3 regions of the Mesorhizobium sp. BHscii genome follow, and region 2 is predicted to be linked to each of the others. Evidence: predicted binding sites of a transcription regulator. Region 2 holds the regulator's gene; each other region holds the start of a gene.
The links. The regulator LexA, encoded in region 2, represses DNA repair genes until DNA is damaged. The targets are predictions, from matches to a motif close to TGTTCNNNNTGTGTTCNG.
Positions count from the first base shown of each region.

Region 1 (6,440 bases), on a different contig from region 2:
GCGTCACATAAGTGCTGGTGCCGGTGTTGTAGAGGCGGCGATTGGCATATTTCTTGATGATAATCGGTTCGTCTTTCGCGGCCATCAGCATCCTCCCAGGACACCGGCGCACTTGTGTAAGCTGCCGGTAACGATTGCGCCTCTTCAAGGATATGCGCAAAAGCGTCGCAATTCCAAGTGGTTTGTGCAGTGCGGGATCAATTAATGCTGCATGGCGGGCAGAAAATGCTGCGCAGCAATGGGCGGGCTGTTTCCACCACGAGGCGCAACCTGCTTGCGGCGCATGGCCAGCGTGCCCATTTCCGGTTTGACTTGGACCATTGAAAGGGCAAGAAAAGCCCTGACGATACGATACCTCGAAGTCTGGAGAAGAACATGTCCGCTGCCATCGTTGTCGCCAGTGCGGCGCGCACGCCCGTCGGTTCCTTCAACGGCGCCTTTGCCGCCACCCCGGCGCATGAGCTTGGTGCCGTTGTCATCAAGGAACTGCTGTCTCGTGCCGGTGTCGAGCCGGCGGAGGTCGACGAGGTCATCCTCGGCCAGGTGCTGACCGCGGCTCAGGGCCAGAACCCCGCCCGCCAGGCATCTATCAATGCCGGCCTGCCAAAGGAAACCACCGCCTGGGGCCTCAATCAGGTTTGCGGCTCAGGTCTGCGCGCTATTGCTCTCGGCATGCAGCAGATCGCCACCGGCGATGCCAAGGTGATCGTCGCCGGCGGGCAGGAATCGATGTCGCTGGCCCCGCACGCTCAACACCTGCGTGCCGGCGTCAAGATGGGCGACTACAAGATGATCGACACCATGATCAAGGACGGGCTGTGGGATGCCTTCAATGGCTACCACATGGGCAACACGGCCGAAAACGTCGCGCGCCAGTTCCAGATTACCCGCGAGGACCAGGACCGGCTCGCATTGGCCTCCCAGAACAAGGCAGAGGCCGCGCAGAAGGCCGGCAAATTCAAGGACGAGATCGTGGCTTTCACCGTCAAGGGCAAGAAGGGCGACACCATTGTCGACCAAGACGAATACATCCGCCACGGCGCCACGATCGACGCCATGACGAAGCTAAGACCGGCCTTCGATAAGGAGGGCACCGTGACCGCCGCCAATGCCTCCGGCATCAATGACGGCGCCGCCGCCGTGCTGCTGATGACCGAAGCGGAAGCCGAAAGGCGCGGCATCACGCCGCTGGCGCGCATCGTGTCCTGGGCGACCGCTGGCGTCGATCCGCAGATCATGGGCACCGGGCCTATTCCCGCCTCGCGCAAGGCGCTGGCCAAGGCCGGCTGGTCGGTCGGCGATCTCGACCTGGTCGAGGCCAACGAAGCCTTCGCCGCGCAGGCCTGCGCCGTCAACAAGGACATGGGCTGGGATCCGTCCATCGTCAATGTCAATGGCGGCGCCATCGCCATCGGCCACCCGATCGGCGCCTCCGGTGCCCGAATCTTCAACACGCTGGTCTACGAGATGCGCCGCAGAAGTGCCAGGAAAGGCCTTGCCACGCTGTGCATCGGCGGCGGCATGGGCGTTGCCATGTGCGTGGAAGCGCTGTGAAGTCATATGCGGAGCGTCGTGAAGACAAGGTGAGCGAGCCGTGAAATAGTCGGTGGCGAACGGGGCTCAATCGCCGTTAGAGCGTTCCCGGTTTCGTCGCCCGCCATTCAGGAAAAAAAAGAGGGAGGACATCATGACAAAGATAGCACTCGTCACCGGTGGGTCGCGCGGTATTGGCGCCGCGATTTCGATCGGCCTGAAAACCGCCGGCTACAAGGTTGCCGCGAACTACGCCGGCAATGACGAAGCGGCGCAGAAATTCAAGGCAGAGACCGGCATCCCGGTCTACAAATGGTCCGTCGCCGACTACGATGCTTGCGCTGCCGGCATCAAGCAGGTCGAGGCCGATCTCGGTCCGGTTTCCGTGCTGGTCAACAATGCCGGCATCACCCGCGACGCCATGTTCCACAAGATGACGCGCGAGCAGTGGAAAGAAGTCGTCGACACCAATCTTTCCGGCGTCTTCAACATGACGCACCCGCTGTGGGGCGGCATGCGCGACCGCAAGTTCGGCCGCGTCATCACCATCTCCTCGATCAATGGCCAGAAGGGCCAGACCGGCCAGGTCAATTATTCGGCCTCGAAGGCCGGCGATATCGGCTTCACCAAAGCGCTCGCCCAGGAAGGGGCGCGGGCCGGCATCACCGTCAATGTCATCTGTCCCGGCTATATCGCCACCGAGATGGTCAGGGCGATGGACGAGAAGGTGCTCAACGAGCGCGTTATCCCGCAGATCCCGGTCGGCCGCCTCGGCGAGCCGGAAGAGATCGCACGCTGCGTCGTCTTCCTCGCTTCCGACGATGCCGGCTTCATCACCGGCTCGACCCTAACCGCCAATGGCGGCCAGTATATCACCTGAGGCGTCGGCCCTCGCTGGTAGCTGATGTACCGGGCCGACGCCAACACGGCCAAGACCGAGGGCTGGGAGCCACACAATCGCGGCTGTCAGGCAACAAGCTTCAGCCCTGGTTCGGCTGCAGGCTTGGTCTGGGCGATCGGCTCGCGCGAAGGTGCCGGCAGGCGGGCAAGCGGTGGCACACTGGTCCTCGTGCAGCGACTGCGCCGACGATGGACGCGACGCCGACCTTGTGCCGAAGCGGCACGCAAAGTTAACGGCGGCCGCACAGCCTGTGCAAAACCTGTTCCCCGCCTGTGGATACCCGGTGGAAAACCTGTTCACGACACTACATATTGGGGTGAACAAACCGGGAAACTCCCGCCAGCGCTGATTCGTCGCCGTTTCGTTCCGGCTTTGAGCGGAAGGTTAACTACAAAAGGCTGAAAACATCCCCAAATGGTTAAGGCGCGTTAGGAAAGATCAATAATTTCAAAATGTTGGATGACACCCGCCGACCTGCTGTCGATCGTTCATCGGCAAAGGTTAACGGCGAGTCAGCCCTGCATGAAACGGGCCATTTCGGCGATTCAGCATGTGGTGAGACTCGCCGGCGAAAAATCCAGATGTAGCCGTGAACAAACCCTGAATCCGCGCGAGTCAGCGATTCGTAGCCGATTCGTTCCAGACTCGTTCCAACTGTTAAATCGGAACGCCCTACTGTCTAATCGGAACAGATTATCGAAGCTGAGGGGAGCCTTCGAGCTGCCGTCGGAACATTCCGCTTTCGCTTCGCGCCCGAAATCCCTATGTGTCGCTTGTCACACGCGCCAGCATGGGGCGCGCTCCCGACAACGCGAGGCAGAGAGCCTTATTTCCAGGTCGATGAACATCCAGCCGAAACACACTGAACCGCTGATCCTGTCGGGCCGCGACGTGACCGCCGTGCTCGGGCCGACCAACACCGGTAAGACCCATCTCGCCATCGAGCGCATGGTGGCGCATGAAAGCGGCATTATCGGCCTGCCGCTCCGGCTCCTCGCCCGCGAGGTTTATACACGCGTCTGCGAGAAGGTCGGCGCTCACAAGGTGGCGCTCATCACCGGCGAGGAGAAGATCCAGCCCGACGGCGCCAGATATTCGGTCTGTACGGTGGAAGCCATGCCGCGCGAGACCGACGCCGCGTTCGTTGCCATCGACGAGGTTCAGCTGGCCGGCGATCTCGAGCGCGGCCACATCTTCACCGACCGCATCCTGCATCTGCGCGGCCGCCAGGAGACACTGCTGCTGGGTGCGGCCACCATGCACGGCATCCTCCAGCGTCTGCTGAAGGGCGTGTCGGTGGTGACGCGGCCACGGCTGTCGCATCTCGCCTATGCCGGCTCGAAGAAGCTCACCCGCTTGCCGCGACGTACGGCGATCGTCGCCTTTTCCGCCGACGAGGTTTATGCGATCGCCGAACTGATCCGCCGCCAGCAGGGCGGTGCGGCCGTCGTGCTCGGTGCTCTATCGCCCCGCACCCGCAACGCGCAGGTGGCGCTGTTCCAATCGGGTGATGTCGATTATCTGATCGCCACCGATGCGATCGGCATGGGCCTCAACCTCGATCTCGATCATGTCGCCTTCGCCCAGAACCGCAAATTCGACGGCTACCAGTACCGCAATCTGACGGCGGCCGAACTCGGCCAGATCGCCGGCCGCGCCGGCCGGCACATGCGCGACGGAACCTTCGGCGTCACCGGCCAGGTCGATCCACTGGATGAGGAACTGGTCAAGAAGATTGAAGCGCATGATTTCGACCCGGTGAAGGTGCTGCAATGGCGCACCGCGCGTTTCGATTTCGCCAACCTCGACGCGCTGAAGCGCTCGATCGAGACCAACGCCCCGGTTGAAGGCCTGACGCGCGCGCTGCCGGCGGTGGATGCGCAGGCGCTCGAGCACCTGTCCCGCGACGAGGACATTCGGGCGCTTGCCACCGACGCCAGGCGCGTGGCGCTGTTGTGGGAGGCCTGCGCCCTTCCCGACTACAGGAAGATCGCGCCAGCCCAGCATGCCGACCTGATCGCCTCGATCTATATGGACCTTGCCAGGCATGGCCATGTCGACGAGAACTACATGGCCGAGCAGGTGCGCCGTGCCGACACCACCGAGGGCGACATCGACACGCTGTCGCACCGGATCGCCCAGATCCGCACCTGGACTTTCGTTTCCAACCGGCCCGGCTGGCTGGCCGATCAGGCACACTGGCAGGAAAAGACACGCGAAATCGAAGACAGATTGTCGGATGCGCTGCATGAGCGGTTGACGAAACGCTTCGTAGACCGCAGGACTTCCGTCCTCATGCGGCGCCTTAGAGAAAATACCATGCCTGAAGCCGAAATCAGCCCAACCGGAACCGTCCTCGTCGAAGGCCATCATGTCGGCGAGTTGCAGGGGTTCCGCTTCACCGCCGACCAAAGCGCCGGCGGCGAGGACGCCAAGGCTGTGCGTGCAGCAGCCCAGAAGGCGCTTGCAGCCGAATTCGAGGCGCGGGCCGAACGCTTCGGCGCCTCGGCCAACGGCGACATCGCGCTCGGCTCCGACGGCACGTTGCGCTGGATCGGCGCGCCGATCGGCACGCTGGTAGCAGGCGACGAGCCGCTGAAGCCGCGCCTTGTGCTGCTGGCCGACGAGCAGCTCACCGGACCCGCCCGCGATAAGGTCGCGGCCCGCGCCGAGCGCTTCGTCAATTTCCAGATCGAGTCCCTGCTGAAGCCGCTGGTCGACCTCAAGAACGCCGAGCAGATCACCGGCATCGGCCGTGGCATCGCCTTCCAGCTCGTCGAGCATTTCGGCCTCATCAACCGCCGTGACATCGCCGAGGAGATGAAGTCGCTCGACCAGGAAGGCCGCGCCGCCCTTCGCCGACTCGGCGTGCGCTTCGGCGCCTACCACGTCTTCGTGCCCGCGCTGATCAAGCCCGCCCCGGCTGGACTGGTGACGCTGTTGTGGGCGCTGAGGAGCGACGGCAAGGACAAGCCCGGCTTTGGCGACGTGGTTCACGCGCTGGCCTCCGGCCGCACCTCGGTGGTCATCGATCCCACGTTCGACAAGACCTTCTACAAGCTGGCCGGCTACCGCAATCTCGGCCGTCGCGCGGTGCGCGTCGACATCCTTGAACGGCTGGCCGACCTGATCCGGCCCGCAACCAATTGGAAGCCGGGCCTCGGCCAGCGCCCCGACGGCGCCTATGATGGTCAGTCCTTCATGGTGACGCCGCCGATGATGTCGATCCTCGGCGCCACGGCCGACGACATGGAAGAGATTTTGAAAGGCCTCGGCTACCGGGCAGAGCCGAAGCCGGCGGTCGAGGTGAGGGCGCGGCTCGAGGCACAGGACAATGCCGCGCGCGAAGCCGCCGCGGCCAAGCAGGCGGCGGAAGAACAAGCCGAGCAGGCCAAGGCAGCCGAAGCCGCGATTGCGGACGCAGCCGCCGAGGCGCCGGCCGGGAGTTCTGAGCCGGATGCAGTGGCAAAAGCCACGGCCGAAGCCCCTGCGGAACCCTCCACCGAAGGTGAAGCGGAGCCTGTCGCGAAAGCTCAGCGGGAAACTCCGGCTGAGGTCACGGAAGAGGAGCTGCCTGCAGCCGAAGCCGCAGCCGAAGCGCCTCCGGTATCAGCGGCTCAGCCAGAGGCAGAACTCGAAACCGCCGAGGTTGAAGTCGCATCGGCGGAGCCGGCCTCCGAAGCCTCGCCTGCAACGGAAGCAGTGTCGGCCGAACCTGCCGCGACGGCGGAAGCCGCCACCGGCGAGGCTGCTCCCCAGGCCGAGAAAGAAGCCGAGGAACCAAAGCCCATTCTGTTGTGGCGGCAGGGCCGCTTCGACCAGCGCCCGCGCCACCGCCACCATGACAACCGGCCCCGTGATAGGGACAATCGCCCGCGCAACGGGCAAGCCGCGCGCGATGGCCGTGGCGACGCACCGGCAGATGCCACCGGCGGACAACCGGTCGGCGCTCCAGGCAGCCGGCCCGCCCATGAAGGACGCCGCGAAGGCGCCGGCAAACCGCGCT
Region 1 covers NZ_JBSPKW010000006.1:173,030-179,469, forward strand. Annotated here, with positions in the region: gene phaR (polyhydroxyalkanoate synthesis repressor PhaR) at 1-85, opposite strand, end outside; gene ACWTU7_RS11780 (acetyl-CoA C-acetyltransferase) at 376-1,554, shown strand; gene phbB (acetoacetyl-CoA reductase) at 1,688-2,413, shown strand; gene ACWTU7_RS11790 (helicase-related protein) at 3,275-6,440, shown strand, end outside.
Region 1: ACWTU7_RS11790 (helicase-related protein) is a predicted target of LexA. The motif match lies at 3,070-3,087, and genes of this name have one in related genera.

Region 2 (6,440 bases):
GATCGCACCGGCCTGAGGCCGGACGGCACCATCGTCAAGGACCTGCCGGAATCGCCGGAACTCATCAAGGCGGTGTTCGACGCCGAACCGGGCACCGAGAATCCCGACCTCACCACCGCCGACAACGGCTTCGTGTTCTACGAGGTGGAGTCGATCACGCCGGCCCGCGACCGCACGCTAGATGAAGTCCGACAGAAGGTGGTAGCCGACTGGACGGCGGCGGAAACGACCAAGCGGCTCACCGCAAAAGCGGACGAGCTCGAAAAGCGTCTCAAGGCCGGCGCCACGCTCGACGTGATCGCGAGCGAGCTCAAGCTTGAGAAGCAGACCAAGCGCGGCGTCAAGCGCGAGGCGGACGACGTCGATTTCGGCAAGGAAGGGGCGGCTGCGATGTTCGGCGAAGGCGAAGGCGGGATCGGATTGATCCCCTCGCCCACCGGCGACGGACAGATCCTGTTCAAGATCGCCGAAGTCTTCGAACCTGCCGGAGCCGACGCCAGCTCGGTGCCGGACGACGCGCAGAAATCGTTCACCGCCGGCATGTCCGACGACCTGCTCGACCAGCTGGTGGCGCAGCTGCAGACGCAGTACGACGTTCGCATCGACCAGACCGCCGTTGCCCAAGCCCTGACCAGATGAGCGCGCTCAAGACCCATATCGCCAAGGTCGCCACCGGCAACTCCCTTTCCTTCGAGGAGGCGCGCGAGGCCTTCGACATCATCATGTCGGGCGACGCTACGCCCGGCCAGATCGGCGGCTTCCTGATGGCGCTGCGCGTGCGCGGCGAGACGGTGAGCGAGATTTCCGGCGCCGTCGCCACCATGCGCGCCAAGATGCTGCGCGTCGACGCGCCCGCTGGCGCGATCGACATCGTCGGCACCGGCGGCGACAATTCGCACAGCGTCAACATATCGACCGCATCCGCCTTCGTCATCGCCGCCTGCGGCGTGCCGGTGGCCAAGCACGGCAATCGCGGACTATCCTCGCAGACCGGCGCCGCCGACGTGCTGACCGCGCTCGGCGTCAAGATCGATATCCCGCCGGAAACGATCGGCCGCTGTATCCACGACACAGGCGTCGGCTTCATGTTCGCGCCGGCGCATCATCCGGCGATGAAGCATGTCGGCCCGATCCGCGTCGAGCTCGGCACCCGCACCATCTTCAACCTGCTTGGCCCGCTCTCCAATCCGGCCAGTGTGAGCCGGCAGATGGTCGGCGTCTTCTTGCCTGAATGGATCATGCCGGTGGCCGAGACGCTGAAGGCACTGGGCGCCGACCACGCCTGGGTCGCCCATGGCGACGGCTATGACGAGATCACCACCACCGGTGAGACCCAAGTGGCCGAACTGGTCGGCGGCGAGATCCGCAGCTTTTCACTGACCCCGGAAGCGGTCGGGCTGAAGCGGCACACCAAGGACGAGTTGCGCGGCGGCGACGCCGCCTACAACGCCCAGGCGCTGCGCGATATGCTGGGCGGCGCTGCCGGCGCCTTTCGTGATACAGTGCTGATGAACGCCGGCGCCGGACTGGTGGTGGCGGGCAAGGCGACGACGCTTGCCGACGGCATGGCCACGGCAGCGCAAGCCATCGACAGCGGCCGGTCGCTGAAAGTGCTCGACCGGCTGGTCGAGATTTCGAACGGATAGAGCCGTGTCTGATATCCTGCGTAAGATCGAAGCCTACAAGCGCGACGAGATCGCTGCGGCGAAGGCGCGCGTGCCGCTTGCCGAGATCAAGGCGCGGGCGAAGGACACCGACGCAGCGCGCGGCTTTCTCTCGGCTCTTGAAGCCAAGCGCAAATCCGGCAGCTTCGCGCTGATCGCCGAGATCAAGAAGGCGAGCCCGTCCAAGGGCCTGATCCGCGCCGATTTCGATCCGCCGGCACTGGCCAGGGCCTATGCGAAAGGTGGTGCTGCCTGCCTTTCCGTGCTGACCGACGCGCCGTCCTTCCAGGGCGCGCCTAAATTCCTCACCGATGCGCGCAACGCCGTGACATTGCCCGCTTTGCGCAAGGATTTTCTGTTCGAGCCCTATCAGGTGTTCGAAGCCCGTGCGTGGGGCGCGGATGCCATCCTGATCATCATGGCGAGCGTCGATGACGCCGTGGCCAGCGAACTCGAAACGACGGCGTTCGAACTCGGCATGGACGCACTGGTCGAAGTGCATGACGAGGCCGAGACGGAACGCGCGCTGAAACTGTCATCGCGGCTGATCGGCATCAACAACCGCAATCTCCGGACGTTCGAAACCAGCATCGAGACCTCGGAGCGGCTCGCGAAGATGGTGCCGGCAGACCGCCTGCTGGTCAGCGAGAGCGGTATTTTCTCGCACGAAGACTGCCGCAGGCTGGAACGGAGCGACATCGGTACATTCCTCGTCGGCGAGAGCCTGATGCGGCAACAGAATGTGGCCACTGCAACGCGCCTGCTTTTGACGGGCAAGGCGCCGGCTCATGCATCGGCCCGAAGATCGGAATCGATTTTTGGAGAGCACGATGCATAGTTTCAAAGGGTTAGAGAGTACTTTGCGCGTCCAAACGGACGCACGTCGCTCTAAGGCTGACTGACGATGACGGCCGCCCTCACCCATCTTGGCGCGAAAGGCGAAGCCAATATGGTCGATGTCGGCGACAAGGCGGAGACGACGCGCACGGCAATCGCCGAAGGTCTTGTCGCGATGCGGCCCGAAACGCTGAAGATGATTCTTGACGGCGATGCCAAGAAGGGCGACGTGCTGGGCACGGCGCGCATCGCCGGCATCATGGCGGCCAAGAGGACGCATGAGCTGATCCCGCTCTGCCATCCGCTGCTGTTGACCAAGATATCCGTTGACATCGAACCGGACGCGACGCTGCCAGGCCTGAAGGTCACGGCGCTGGCCCGCGTCACAGGTAAGACCGGCGTCGAGATGGAAGCGCTGACCGCCGTCTCGGTCGCCTGCCTGACCATCTATGACATGGCCAAGGCGGTCGACCGCGCCATGGTGATCTCGGGCATCAGGCTGGTGGAAAAGACCGGCGGCAAATCCGGCGACTACAAGGCGGACGCCAAGGGGGCAGGCCAATAATGGCACTGCTTCCGGTCGCCGAGGCGCTCGAGCGCCTGCTTGAGGATGCTGCGCCCTTGCAGGCTGAATGCGTCGCCCTGATGGACGCCGCCGACCGCGTGCTGGCGGAGCCGCTTCTGGCGCTTCGCACCCAGCCGCCGTTCAACGCGTCCGCTATGGACGGCTATGCCGTGCGGGCCGAGGACGTAGCGTCCGTGCCCGCAAGACTTTCGGTGATCGGCATGGCGCCGGCCGGACGCGGCTTTGCCGGAACAGTCGGCCCGGCGCAGGCCGTGCGCATCTTCACCGGCGCGCCGCTTCCTGCAGGCGCCGACACCATCGTCATCCAGGAGAATGCCAGGGATCTCGGCGGCGGCAGCGTCGAAGTGACCGCGTCGACGGTTGAAGGCCGCAACATCCGCTGCCTCGGGCTCGATTTCTCGAAGGGCGACATCCTGCTGGAGAAAGGCCGCCCGCTTGATCCGGCGGCATTGTCGCTGGCGGCGTCGGCCAACCACCCGCAGGTCAGCGTGGTGAAACGGCCGCTGATCGCCATCATCGCCACCGGCGACGAATTGCTGCCGCCGGGCAGCGACCTTGGCCCCGACCAGATCATCTCGTCCAATGCCTATGGCGTCGCCGCCGCGGCCCGCTCGGTCGGCGCCAGCGCGCTCGATCTCGGCATCGCCCCCGACCGCAAGGAGGCGATCGCCACGCTGGTGAAACAAGCGGTCGACGCAGGCGCCGACGTCATTGTCACGCTGGGCGGCGCCTCGGTCGGCGACCATGACCTGGTCCATGACGTGCTGACCGGTGAAGGCATGACGCTCGATTTCTGGAAAATCGCCATGCGGCCTGGCAAGCCGTTGATGTTCGGGCGGCTGGGCGACATCCGCTGCATCGGCCTGCCTGGCAATCCGGTGGCGAGCCTGGTCTGCACGCAGCTCTTTCTGAAGCCGCTGCTTGCGCGGCTCGGCGGCCGCGCCTTCCGGCAGGACATGCGTCAGGCGCGGCTCGGCGCCGCCATGCCGGCCAACGATCTCAGGCAGGACTATGTACGCGCGGTGGTGAAGGAAGAAGCCGGCACGCCACTGGCGACCCCGTTCGGCGTCCAGGATTCCTCGATGCTCAAAATGCTGGCCGACGCCAACGGGCTGATCGTGCGCGAGCCATTCGCTCCCCCAGCCGCGACGGGCGCCGCGTGCAGCGTGCTGATGCTACGCTGAACAAAACGTCAACACATTCATTAAACTTTAAACGGTTGCGGAACACAACTGGAACAGATAGTGTTTGTTCTGGGTTTGTTTTTCTGATTCTGTTGGGGGTCGCGATGCTGACACGCAAACAACATGAACTGCTGATGTTCATCCACGAGCGGCTGAAGGAAAGCGGCATTCCGCCCTCGTTCGACGAGATGAAGGAAGCGCTCGACCTCGCCTCGAAGTCGGGGATCCATCGGCTGATCACGGCGCTGGAGGAGCGCGGTTTCATTCGCCGCCTGCCCAACCGGGCCCGCGCGCTGGAGGTGCTGCGCCTGCCCGATTCGATCGCGCCCGGCCTCAATGCGGCTCGCAAATTCTCGCCAAGCGTCATTCAGGGCAGCCTTGGGCAGGGCAGCCTCGGACGACAGATCAAACCGGCGCCTTCGCGCCTGCCCGCGGCCGGCAATGACGACGACGTCGTTGCCACCATCTCCATACCGGTGATGGGCCGCATCGCTGCCGGTGTGCCGATCGACGCCATCCAGCACCAGACGCATTCGATCTCGGTACCACCGGACATGATCACCGGCGGCACGCACTACGCGCTGGAGGTCAAGGGTGATTCGATGATCGAGGCCGGCATTTTCGACGGCGACACGGTCATCATCCGCAACGCCGACACCGCCCAGCCTGGCGAGATCATCGTCGCATTGGTCGACGAGGAGGAAGCGACGCTGAAGCGGTTCCGCCGCAAGGGCGCCTCGATCGCACTGGAAGCCGCCAATCCGGCCTATGAGACGCGCATCTTCGGGCCGGACCGGGTCAAGGTGCAAGGCAAGCTCGTCGGACTGATCCGGCGTTACTGAGCGGCAGGCTTCTTGGGTTTCTCGGCCCTGCGGTATGGCGGCAAGCCCCTCGCCTCGCGCGAAAATCTCCGCTGCTCGTGCCAAGGCCTATATGGCTGTCTGACGGCAAAACGGATTTCTGCGCGCGTCGTCGCTGATAGCGGATCGAAGAAGACGGCGGCACTGCCCATGCGAGCGAGCTGCCGTTTGGTGACGACGAGAACCAGCGGATTGCGGCAGGGATTATAATAGGCTGTGGCATCGTCGATGACGATCAAATCCGCAAAGGCACAGGCTGGCCGTGCGGTTTTGCGGTCGTCGGCGAGTGCGATGATCGCGCCGGACGGGTGCCGGGCGAGGCACAGGCCGGCAGTGCAGTAGAAGGGCGCTCCAGGCGGCAGGTCGGCCGGGTCGGCGATGTCGAACCGCACGTCTCCTTTTTCGAATGTTTCCGGCTCGACAATGGTCGCTGAAACCAGCGCATGTTTCCAGTTGTCGGTGGTGAATTCGTTCGAACGCACCCGGTTGACGGCAAGTTCGCCGCCGCCGATCGGCAGCGCCACCAGATGCGCATCTTCCGAAATCAGCACATCGGGGGCGCGCGTGTCGGAAATCGTCAGCAGGCCGGCGAGCGCAAAGGGAAGTGCCGCAAGCCGCAACCATGTCGTCGCCATCGTAGCGATGACCAGGGCGACCGTCACCAGCAGAACCGACTGCAACGAGATCAGCCCGACTGCATCGACCGGCGACCGCTCGGAAATCCATCCCGATATTGCGATCATGGCCGTCAGTCCCTTGCCCATCATGTAGAGGAAAGGTCCGTCGAAGCCGAAAGGCATTGCCAGAGCGCTGAGGACGGCCAGGAACATGACGACCGTGACGATTGGCATGACCGCCAGATTGGCGAACAGGCTAAGCGGCGATACGCGCTGGAAGTGCCAGATGGCGAAGAGCGCGGTGGCGCTGCCGGCAATGATGGAGGTCATTGCGATGGTCCCTGTCCCAGCGGCGAGTTTTCGCGTGACGAAAGCGACCGGCGACCGTCGCTGTGGCGGCGCCGTGGCCCTGTCGGCACGATAGTCGGACCATCCGGCATAGGCGCCCACGAGAGCAGCAGTCGCGGCGAAGGACATCTGGAAGCTTGGGCCGACCACCTCGTGCGGCGACACGACGATGACGGCGATGGCAGAAATCGTCAGATTGCGCATGGTAAGTGCCGCTCGGTCGAACAGCACGGCGACAAGCATTACCGCCAGCATGATGAAGCTGCGTTCAGCCGCGACCACGATACCGGAAAAAATGAGATACGCAGCGATGGAAAGGAGTGCGGCAGCAGCCGCATATTTCT
Region 2 covers NZ_JBSPKW010000018.1:118,330-124,769, reverse strand. Annotated here, with positions in the region: gene ACWTU7_RS23025 (SurA N-terminal domain-containing protein) at 1-639, shown strand, start outside; gene trpD (anthranilate phosphoribosyltransferase) at 636-1,646, shown strand; gene trpC (indole-3-glycerol phosphate synthase TrpC) at 1,651-2,502, shown strand; gene moaC (cyclic pyranopterin monophosphate synthase MoaC) at 2,569-3,066, shown strand; gene ACWTU7_RS23005 (molybdopterin molybdotransferase MoeA) at 3,066-4,271, shown strand; gene lexA (transcriptional repressor LexA) at 4,376-5,113, shown strand; gene ACWTU7_RS22995 (ComEC/Rec2 family competence protein) at 5,107-6,440, opposite strand, start outside.

Region 3 (6,440 bases), on a different contig from region 2:
GGCCAGATGCTCGGCAACGTCGCCACCTACATGCAGGCGGCTGGACGCAAGCCGGGCGACATCTTCAACTTCGGCTTCGACACCAGCCCGCAGATCGTCGAAGCTTTCAAGGGCGGCTGGGTGCAGCTCACCGCCGACCAGCAGCCCTTCCTGCAGGGCTATCTGCCGATCCTCAGCCTCTGCCAGCAGGTGGTGCTGGGTCTGGCGCCGATGAATGTCGACACCGGTGCCGGCTTCGTCACGCCGCAGAATTACGAGATCGTCGCCGAACTCGCCAAGCAGGCGCTGCGCTGACCTCCCAAGCCGCCGCCGGCCGGGATCGACCCCGGCCGGCGGGACCGCCGGCGGAAAAGGCCGGTAAGCGACAATCAAGCGAGGATCCGATGGCCGAACGCATCATCGAACTGCGCGACATCAGCAAGTCCTACGGTCAGGTCTACGCGCTGGGCGGGGTCAATCTCAGCATCGACCGTGGCGAGGTCGTCGGCCTGATCGGCGACAACGGCGCCGGCAAATCGACGCTGATCAAGATCCTGTCGGGCGTGGTCAAGCCGACCAGCGGCGAAATCCTTGTGCGCGGCAAGCCGGTGACCGGATGGAGCGCCGCGCGCTCGCGCGACGCCGGCATCGAGACGGTGTTCCAAGACCGGGCGCTCGCCGTGCAGCAGACGATCGTGCGCAACATCTTCATGGGCCGCGAACTCACCGGCTGGCTGGGCTGGCTGAAGGTCAACAAGGAGATCGAGGAGGCGAGCCGGCTGATGCGCGAGATCGGCTTCACCTCGAAAGTCTTCACGCCGCACTCGATCGTCGGCCAGCTCTCGGGCGGCGAACGCCAGGGCGTGGCCATCGCCCGCGCCATCTACAAGAAGGCTGAGCTGATTGTCCTCGACGAGCCGACGACGGCGCTGTCGCTGACCGAGACCGCCAAGGTCTTCCACTTCGTGCGCCAGGTGCGGGCGAGCGGGCGCTCGATCCTGTTCATCGGCCACAACATCCACCATGTCTTCGACATTGCCGATCGCTTCGTGGTGCTCGACCGCGGCAAGGTGGCGTTCACCGCCGGCCGCGGCGAGGTCAAGTCGGCCGAAGACCTGATCAACTTCATGGAAGACCTAGCCCACCCCGGCGGATTGCCCGGGTTGCACGAGGCCGGCGATGCGGGGAGGGCGGCGCGATGAGCAAGACCATGGAACCCGATCTGAAGAGTCCCCTCGGCGGCACGCATAATGAGGCCGCCGGGAAAGAGTGGAGACATCCATCCGACAATTGGCTGCGCGGTTTCATCCTCGACAACCGCGCCGCGCTCGGCACGCTTGCCGTGTTCATCGTCATGATGGCGGTGTTCATAATCGCCAATCCGACCGTTTTCACCACCTGGTACCTCTATAGTTCCGTGCTCACCACGCTGCCGGTGGCGCTGTTCGTGGTGGTGCCGCTGGTGTTCGTCGTCACCTGCGGCGAGATCGACCTGTCGTTTCCGGCGACAATGGGCTTTGCTTCCTGGGTGTTCGCGCTGGTCGTGCAGGCCGGCTACGACCCGTTCCTCGGCATTGCCGCCGCCATCGCCACGGGCACGCTGCTCGGCTTCCTGGTCGGGTCGCTGGTCGTCTATGGCGGGCTGTCGTCGCTGATCGCCACGCTTGGCATGAATTTCCTGCTGCGCGGCCTGATCCAGATCATCAATGAGGGCAGGTCGACGGCGCTGACTAGCCTCGCCGACAGCTGGGCCTACCAGATCTTCTCCAGCCAACTCTATGGCATCCCGGTGCAGATCTTCTGGGCCATCGCTTTCGTCGTGCTGTCGGCGCTGCTCTACAACCGGCATCGCTTCGGCGCGCAGGTCAAGGTGGTCGGCGACAATCCCGACAGCGCCCAGCAGATGGGCATCGACGTCAAGCGCGTCAGGGTGAAGGTGTTCGTCTTCGTTGGCATTGGCGCTGCGATCGCCGGCACGTTTTCGGTGATGATCAACTTCACCTGGTGGCCGACGGCTGGCGACGGATACCTGCTGCCGGTGCTGGCATCGGTGTTCGTCGGCGGCACGCCGACCTGGGGTGGCATCGGCACGGTCGTCGGCGGTGCGATTGGCGCGGTCACCGTGTCGTTCATCCAGACCGGCGTCGTGGCGGCTGGCCTGAGCGGCTTCTACGTCCAGTTCTTCAACGGATTGATCATCATCCTGTCGCTGCTCGGGCACAAGTGGAACCAGGCGCGCTATCGCTGAACGGGACCGACGCTCACACGCCGGTGACAAACCCATCCAGCACGCGTTTCTGGCCGGCCTTGTCGAAGTCGATGGTCAGCTTGTTGCCTTCGATGGCCGAAATATTGCCGTTGCCGAATTTCTGGTGGAAGACGCGGTCGCCGACATTGAAGGCCGAGGGCTTGTCGGCGACGGATTTGGCGACCAGCTCGCCGTCGATGGTGCGGCCCTTGATCGAGGTGCGGCCGGCGCCATAGCCACTGTCGGTTTCGCCATAGCCGATGCGCTCGACCTGGTGGCCGGAACGCGAGCCCCAGTTGCGGTCGGTCGCCTCGGTGCGGTTCTGTTGCGCGCGCTGCCAGCCCGGCGTCGCATAGGTGCTGGAGAAGGCGCCGGATTTCTCAGTGCCGCCTGTATTGCCGCCCACATTGTCGAAGCGCGACGCGCCATAGGGGTTCTGCCGGCCACCACGTCCCGGGGCAAAAGAACCGCCGCCGTAGGAATTGCCGTAACCACCGTAGCTGTTGCCGCCCTCTGCGACCTCGACATGGGCTTCCGGCAATTCCTCGAGGAAGCGCGACGGGATGGTCGACTGCCACAGGCCGTGGATGCGGCGGTTGGAGACGAACCAGATGTGCAGGTTCTTCTTGGCGCGGGTCAGGCCGACATAGGCGAGGCGGCGTTCCTCCTCGAGCCCGGAGCGGCCACCCTCGTCGAGGGAACGCTGGTGTGGAAAAAGACCTTCCTCCCAACCAGGCAGGAACACCGTCTCGAATTCGAGGCCCTTGGCCGAATGCAGCGTCATGATGTTGACGGCGTCGAGCTCGGCGTTCTGCTCGGCGTCCATCACGAGTGCGACATGTTCGAGGAAGGAGCGCAGCGATTCGTACTCCTCCATGGAGCGGATCAGTTCTTTTAAGTTCTCCAGCCGACCGGGCGCTTCAACCGAGCGGTCGTTCTTCCACATGTCGGTGTAGCCGCTCTCCTCCAGAATGGTCTCGGCGAGCTCGGTGTGCGGCGTGGTTTCCAGCGCCTTCTGCCAGCGCTCGAAATTGGCCGATACCTCGCGCAGTGCCGCGCGCGGCTTCGGCTTCAGCTCGTCGCTCTCGGCAAGTTTTGCCGCCGCCTCCAGCATCGGGATGCGCAGCGCCCGTGCGGTGTCGTGGATCTGGCGGATGGTGGCCTCGCCCAAGCCGCGTTTCGGCACGTTGACGATGCGCTCGAAAGCGAGGTCGTCTGCGCCTTGCGCGACGACGCGGAAGAAGGCCAGCGCATCGCGGATTTCGAGACGCTCGTAAAAGCGGGGGCCGCCGATGACGCGATAGTTGAGACCGAGCGTGACGAAGCGGTCCTCGAACTCGCGCATCTGGAAGGAGGCGCGGACAAGAATGGCCATATCGTTGAGATTGTGCTTCTGCCGCTGGTAGGCTTCGATGGTTTCGCCGACGGCGCGGGCCTCTTCCTCGGAATCCCAGGCGGCGTGGACATGCACTTTCTCGTCGTCCTCAGCGACCTTTTCGGTGAACAGCGTCTTGCCGAAGCGGCCCTCATTGTGGGCGATGAGGTGGGAGGCGGTGCCGAGGATGTGCGCGGTGGAGCGGTAGTTGCGCTCTAGCCGGATGATCTTGGCGCCGGGGAAATCCTTGTCGAAGCGCAGGATATTGTCGACCTCGGCCCCGCGCCAGCCATAGATCGACTGGTCGTCGTCGCCGACGCAGCAGATGTTTACTTTGTTTTCGCTCACGGGCTGTTCCGCGCCTGCCGGCGCGGGCCCTCCGCGCGGGCCTCGCAACGGCTCGGGCGCCCGGTCGGGCTTGCGGCCTTCGGCCGATCGCAGATCTGTCGACGTTGAAGCACGTCCGGCATCCGGCCGCTGCGCCAGCAGGCGCAGCCACATGTATTGCGCGGTGTTGGTGTCCTGATATTCGTCGACAAGGATGTAGCGGAAGCGCTTATGGTATTCCTTCAGCACGTCCGGATTGGCTCGGAAGATGCGGATCGGGTGGCACAGGAGATCGCCGAAGTCGCAGGCGTTCAGCGTCTTCAGCCGCTCCTGATAGGCCTTATAGAGCTCGCGGCCCTTGCCGTTGGCGAAGGCGCGGGCGTCGCCCTCGGGAATGTCGGCGTGGCCAAGCCCCTTGTTCTTCCAGCTGTCGATCATCTGGGCGAACTGCTTGGCCGGCCAGCGCTTGTCGTCCAGCCCTTCGGCCTGGATCAGCTGCTTGATCAGGCGCACGACATCGTCGGTGTCGAGAATGGTGAAGTCGGATTTGAGCCCGGCAAGTTCGGCGTGCCTGCGCAGCAGCTTCACACCAATCGAATGGAAGGTGCCGAGCCACGGCATCCCCTCCATATTGCCTTCGCCGATCAGCATGCCGATGCGCTGCTTCATCTCCCGCGCCGCCTTGTTGGTGAAGGTGACGGCGAGGATCTGCGAGGGGAAAGCCTTGCCGGTGGCGAGGATGTGAGCGATGCGGGTGGTCAAGACGCGCGTCTTGCCGGTGCCGGCGCCGGCCAGCACAAGAACCGGGCCTTCGGTGGTTTCCACCGCCAGCCGCTGCTCGAGGTTGAGCCCGTTCAGATAGTCGGGCGCCTTGGTGTGGCCGCTGCGGGCAGCCATGGCGCGCGCGGCGATGCCGGACGGGGCCGTGGGCCGCGCGTTCGGTTCGTCAAAAAAAGGCATATCTTCCGAAAAGCCGGACATTGTCCCCGAATGTAGTGATTCGGCAGCGAAAGGCCAGAAGTGTCTCCGTTTTGTTCTCGATCCAGGCCGGAACTTACAAATCCGGTAGAACACATCTCCAAGCTGGCCCCGCAGCGGACGTGCCGCCGCCGGGCGACACCAAGGGCAGCGAACAGGGCCTAAACCGCAATGACGGTGCGCCTTACGCAGTGATACTGAAGCCGTTTGTGTCGCCGCTCGGCATTCCCTGCCAGGCGCCGCCCTGGGGCTATGTCGCGGGCGTCGATCTCAGGACCGGCAAGATCGTCTACAAACACCGCAACGGCACCGTCTACGACATGACGCCGCTGCCACTGCCGCTCAAGGTCGGCGTGCCAGGTATCGGCGGGCCGACGACCACCGCTGGCGGCGTTGCCTTCCTCGGTGCTGCGGTCGACGACTTTTTTCGCGCCTATGATCTGACGACCGGCAGGCAGCTCTGGCAGACCCGGCTGCCGGCCGGCGGGCAGTCGACCCCGATGACCTATACGGTCGCTGACGGACGTCAGTTCGTAGTTATCGTCGCCGGCGGCCATGGCTCGGTCGGTACTAAGCCGGGGGATTACGTGATGGCCTATACGCTGCCGAAGTAACACATCCTTAGACTGAAAAAATCGCTCCGGCGGTCCATAGCCAATGCAGGCCGACCCGACGTTGTGGAGGGCGTCACTCATCCGTGACTGGACCATGAGGGCTTCTATCCTATGTTGCGCGGCGGAAGTACTTCCCGAAGCCGAGGAGAGCGCCATGACAAAACCGAGCCCTGCCAGCCCAGCCGTCACGAGACCCGCCATTACCCAGGCGATGATAGACGCCTATGACGAATACACGCATCTGACGCTCGACCGGCGGCGCTTCATGGAACAGTTGACCAGGCTTGCCGGATCAGGTGCGGCGGCGGCCGCAATTGCGCCGCTGCTGGCGGCGAATTCGGCCCAGGCGGCAATCGTCGCGGACGACGATCCTCGCGTAAAAGGCGAGGACATCAGCTATCCCGGCAGCGGTGGCGGGATGAAGGGCTATCTGGTCAAGCCAGCGGATCAGACCGGCAAGCTCGGCACGGTCATTGTCGTGCATGAGAACAGAGGACTCAACCCGCATATACGCGACGTGGCGCGACGCGTTGCGCTGGAAGGGTTCGTGGCGCTTGCGCCGGACTTCATGACGCCGCTCGGCGGCACGCCGGCCGATGAAAACAGGACGCGTGACCTGTTTTCCAAGCTCGATCCGGCACAGGTCGGCGCCAATGCGGTCGCAACAGTCGCTTTCCTCAAAGAACACGCGGATGGCAACGGCAAGGTCGGCGCGGTCGGCTTCTGCTGGGGCGGCGGCACGGTGAACACGCTGGCTGCCAACACGCCGGATCTGGCTGCCGCTGTCGCCTATTACGGTATGCAGCCGAAGGGCGAAGACGTGCCGAAGATCAAGGCGGCGCTTATGCTGCATTATGCCGGGCTCGACACACGCATCAATGCCGGTATCGACGCCTTCAAGAAGGAACTCGATGCCGCC
Region 3 covers NZ_JBSPKW010000008.1:108,912-115,351, reverse strand. Annotated here, with positions in the region: gene ACWTU7_RS13840 (substrate-binding domain-containing protein) at 1-294, shown strand, start outside; gene ACWTU7_RS13835 (ATP-binding cassette domain-containing protein) at 384-1,181, shown strand; gene ACWTU7_RS13830 (ABC transporter permease) at 1,178-2,227, shown strand; gene ACWTU7_RS13825 (ATP-dependent helicase) at 2,241-4,910, opposite strand; partial or broken gene ACWTU7_RS13820 (membrane-bound PQQ-dependent dehydrogenase, glucose/quinate/shikimate family) at 5,018-5,521, shown strand; gene ACWTU7_RS13815 (dienelactone hydrolase family protein) at 5,676-6,440, shown strand, end outside.
Region 3: ACWTU7_RS13825 (ATP-dependent helicase) is a predicted target of LexA. The motif match lies at 4,951-4,968, and genes of this name have one in related genera.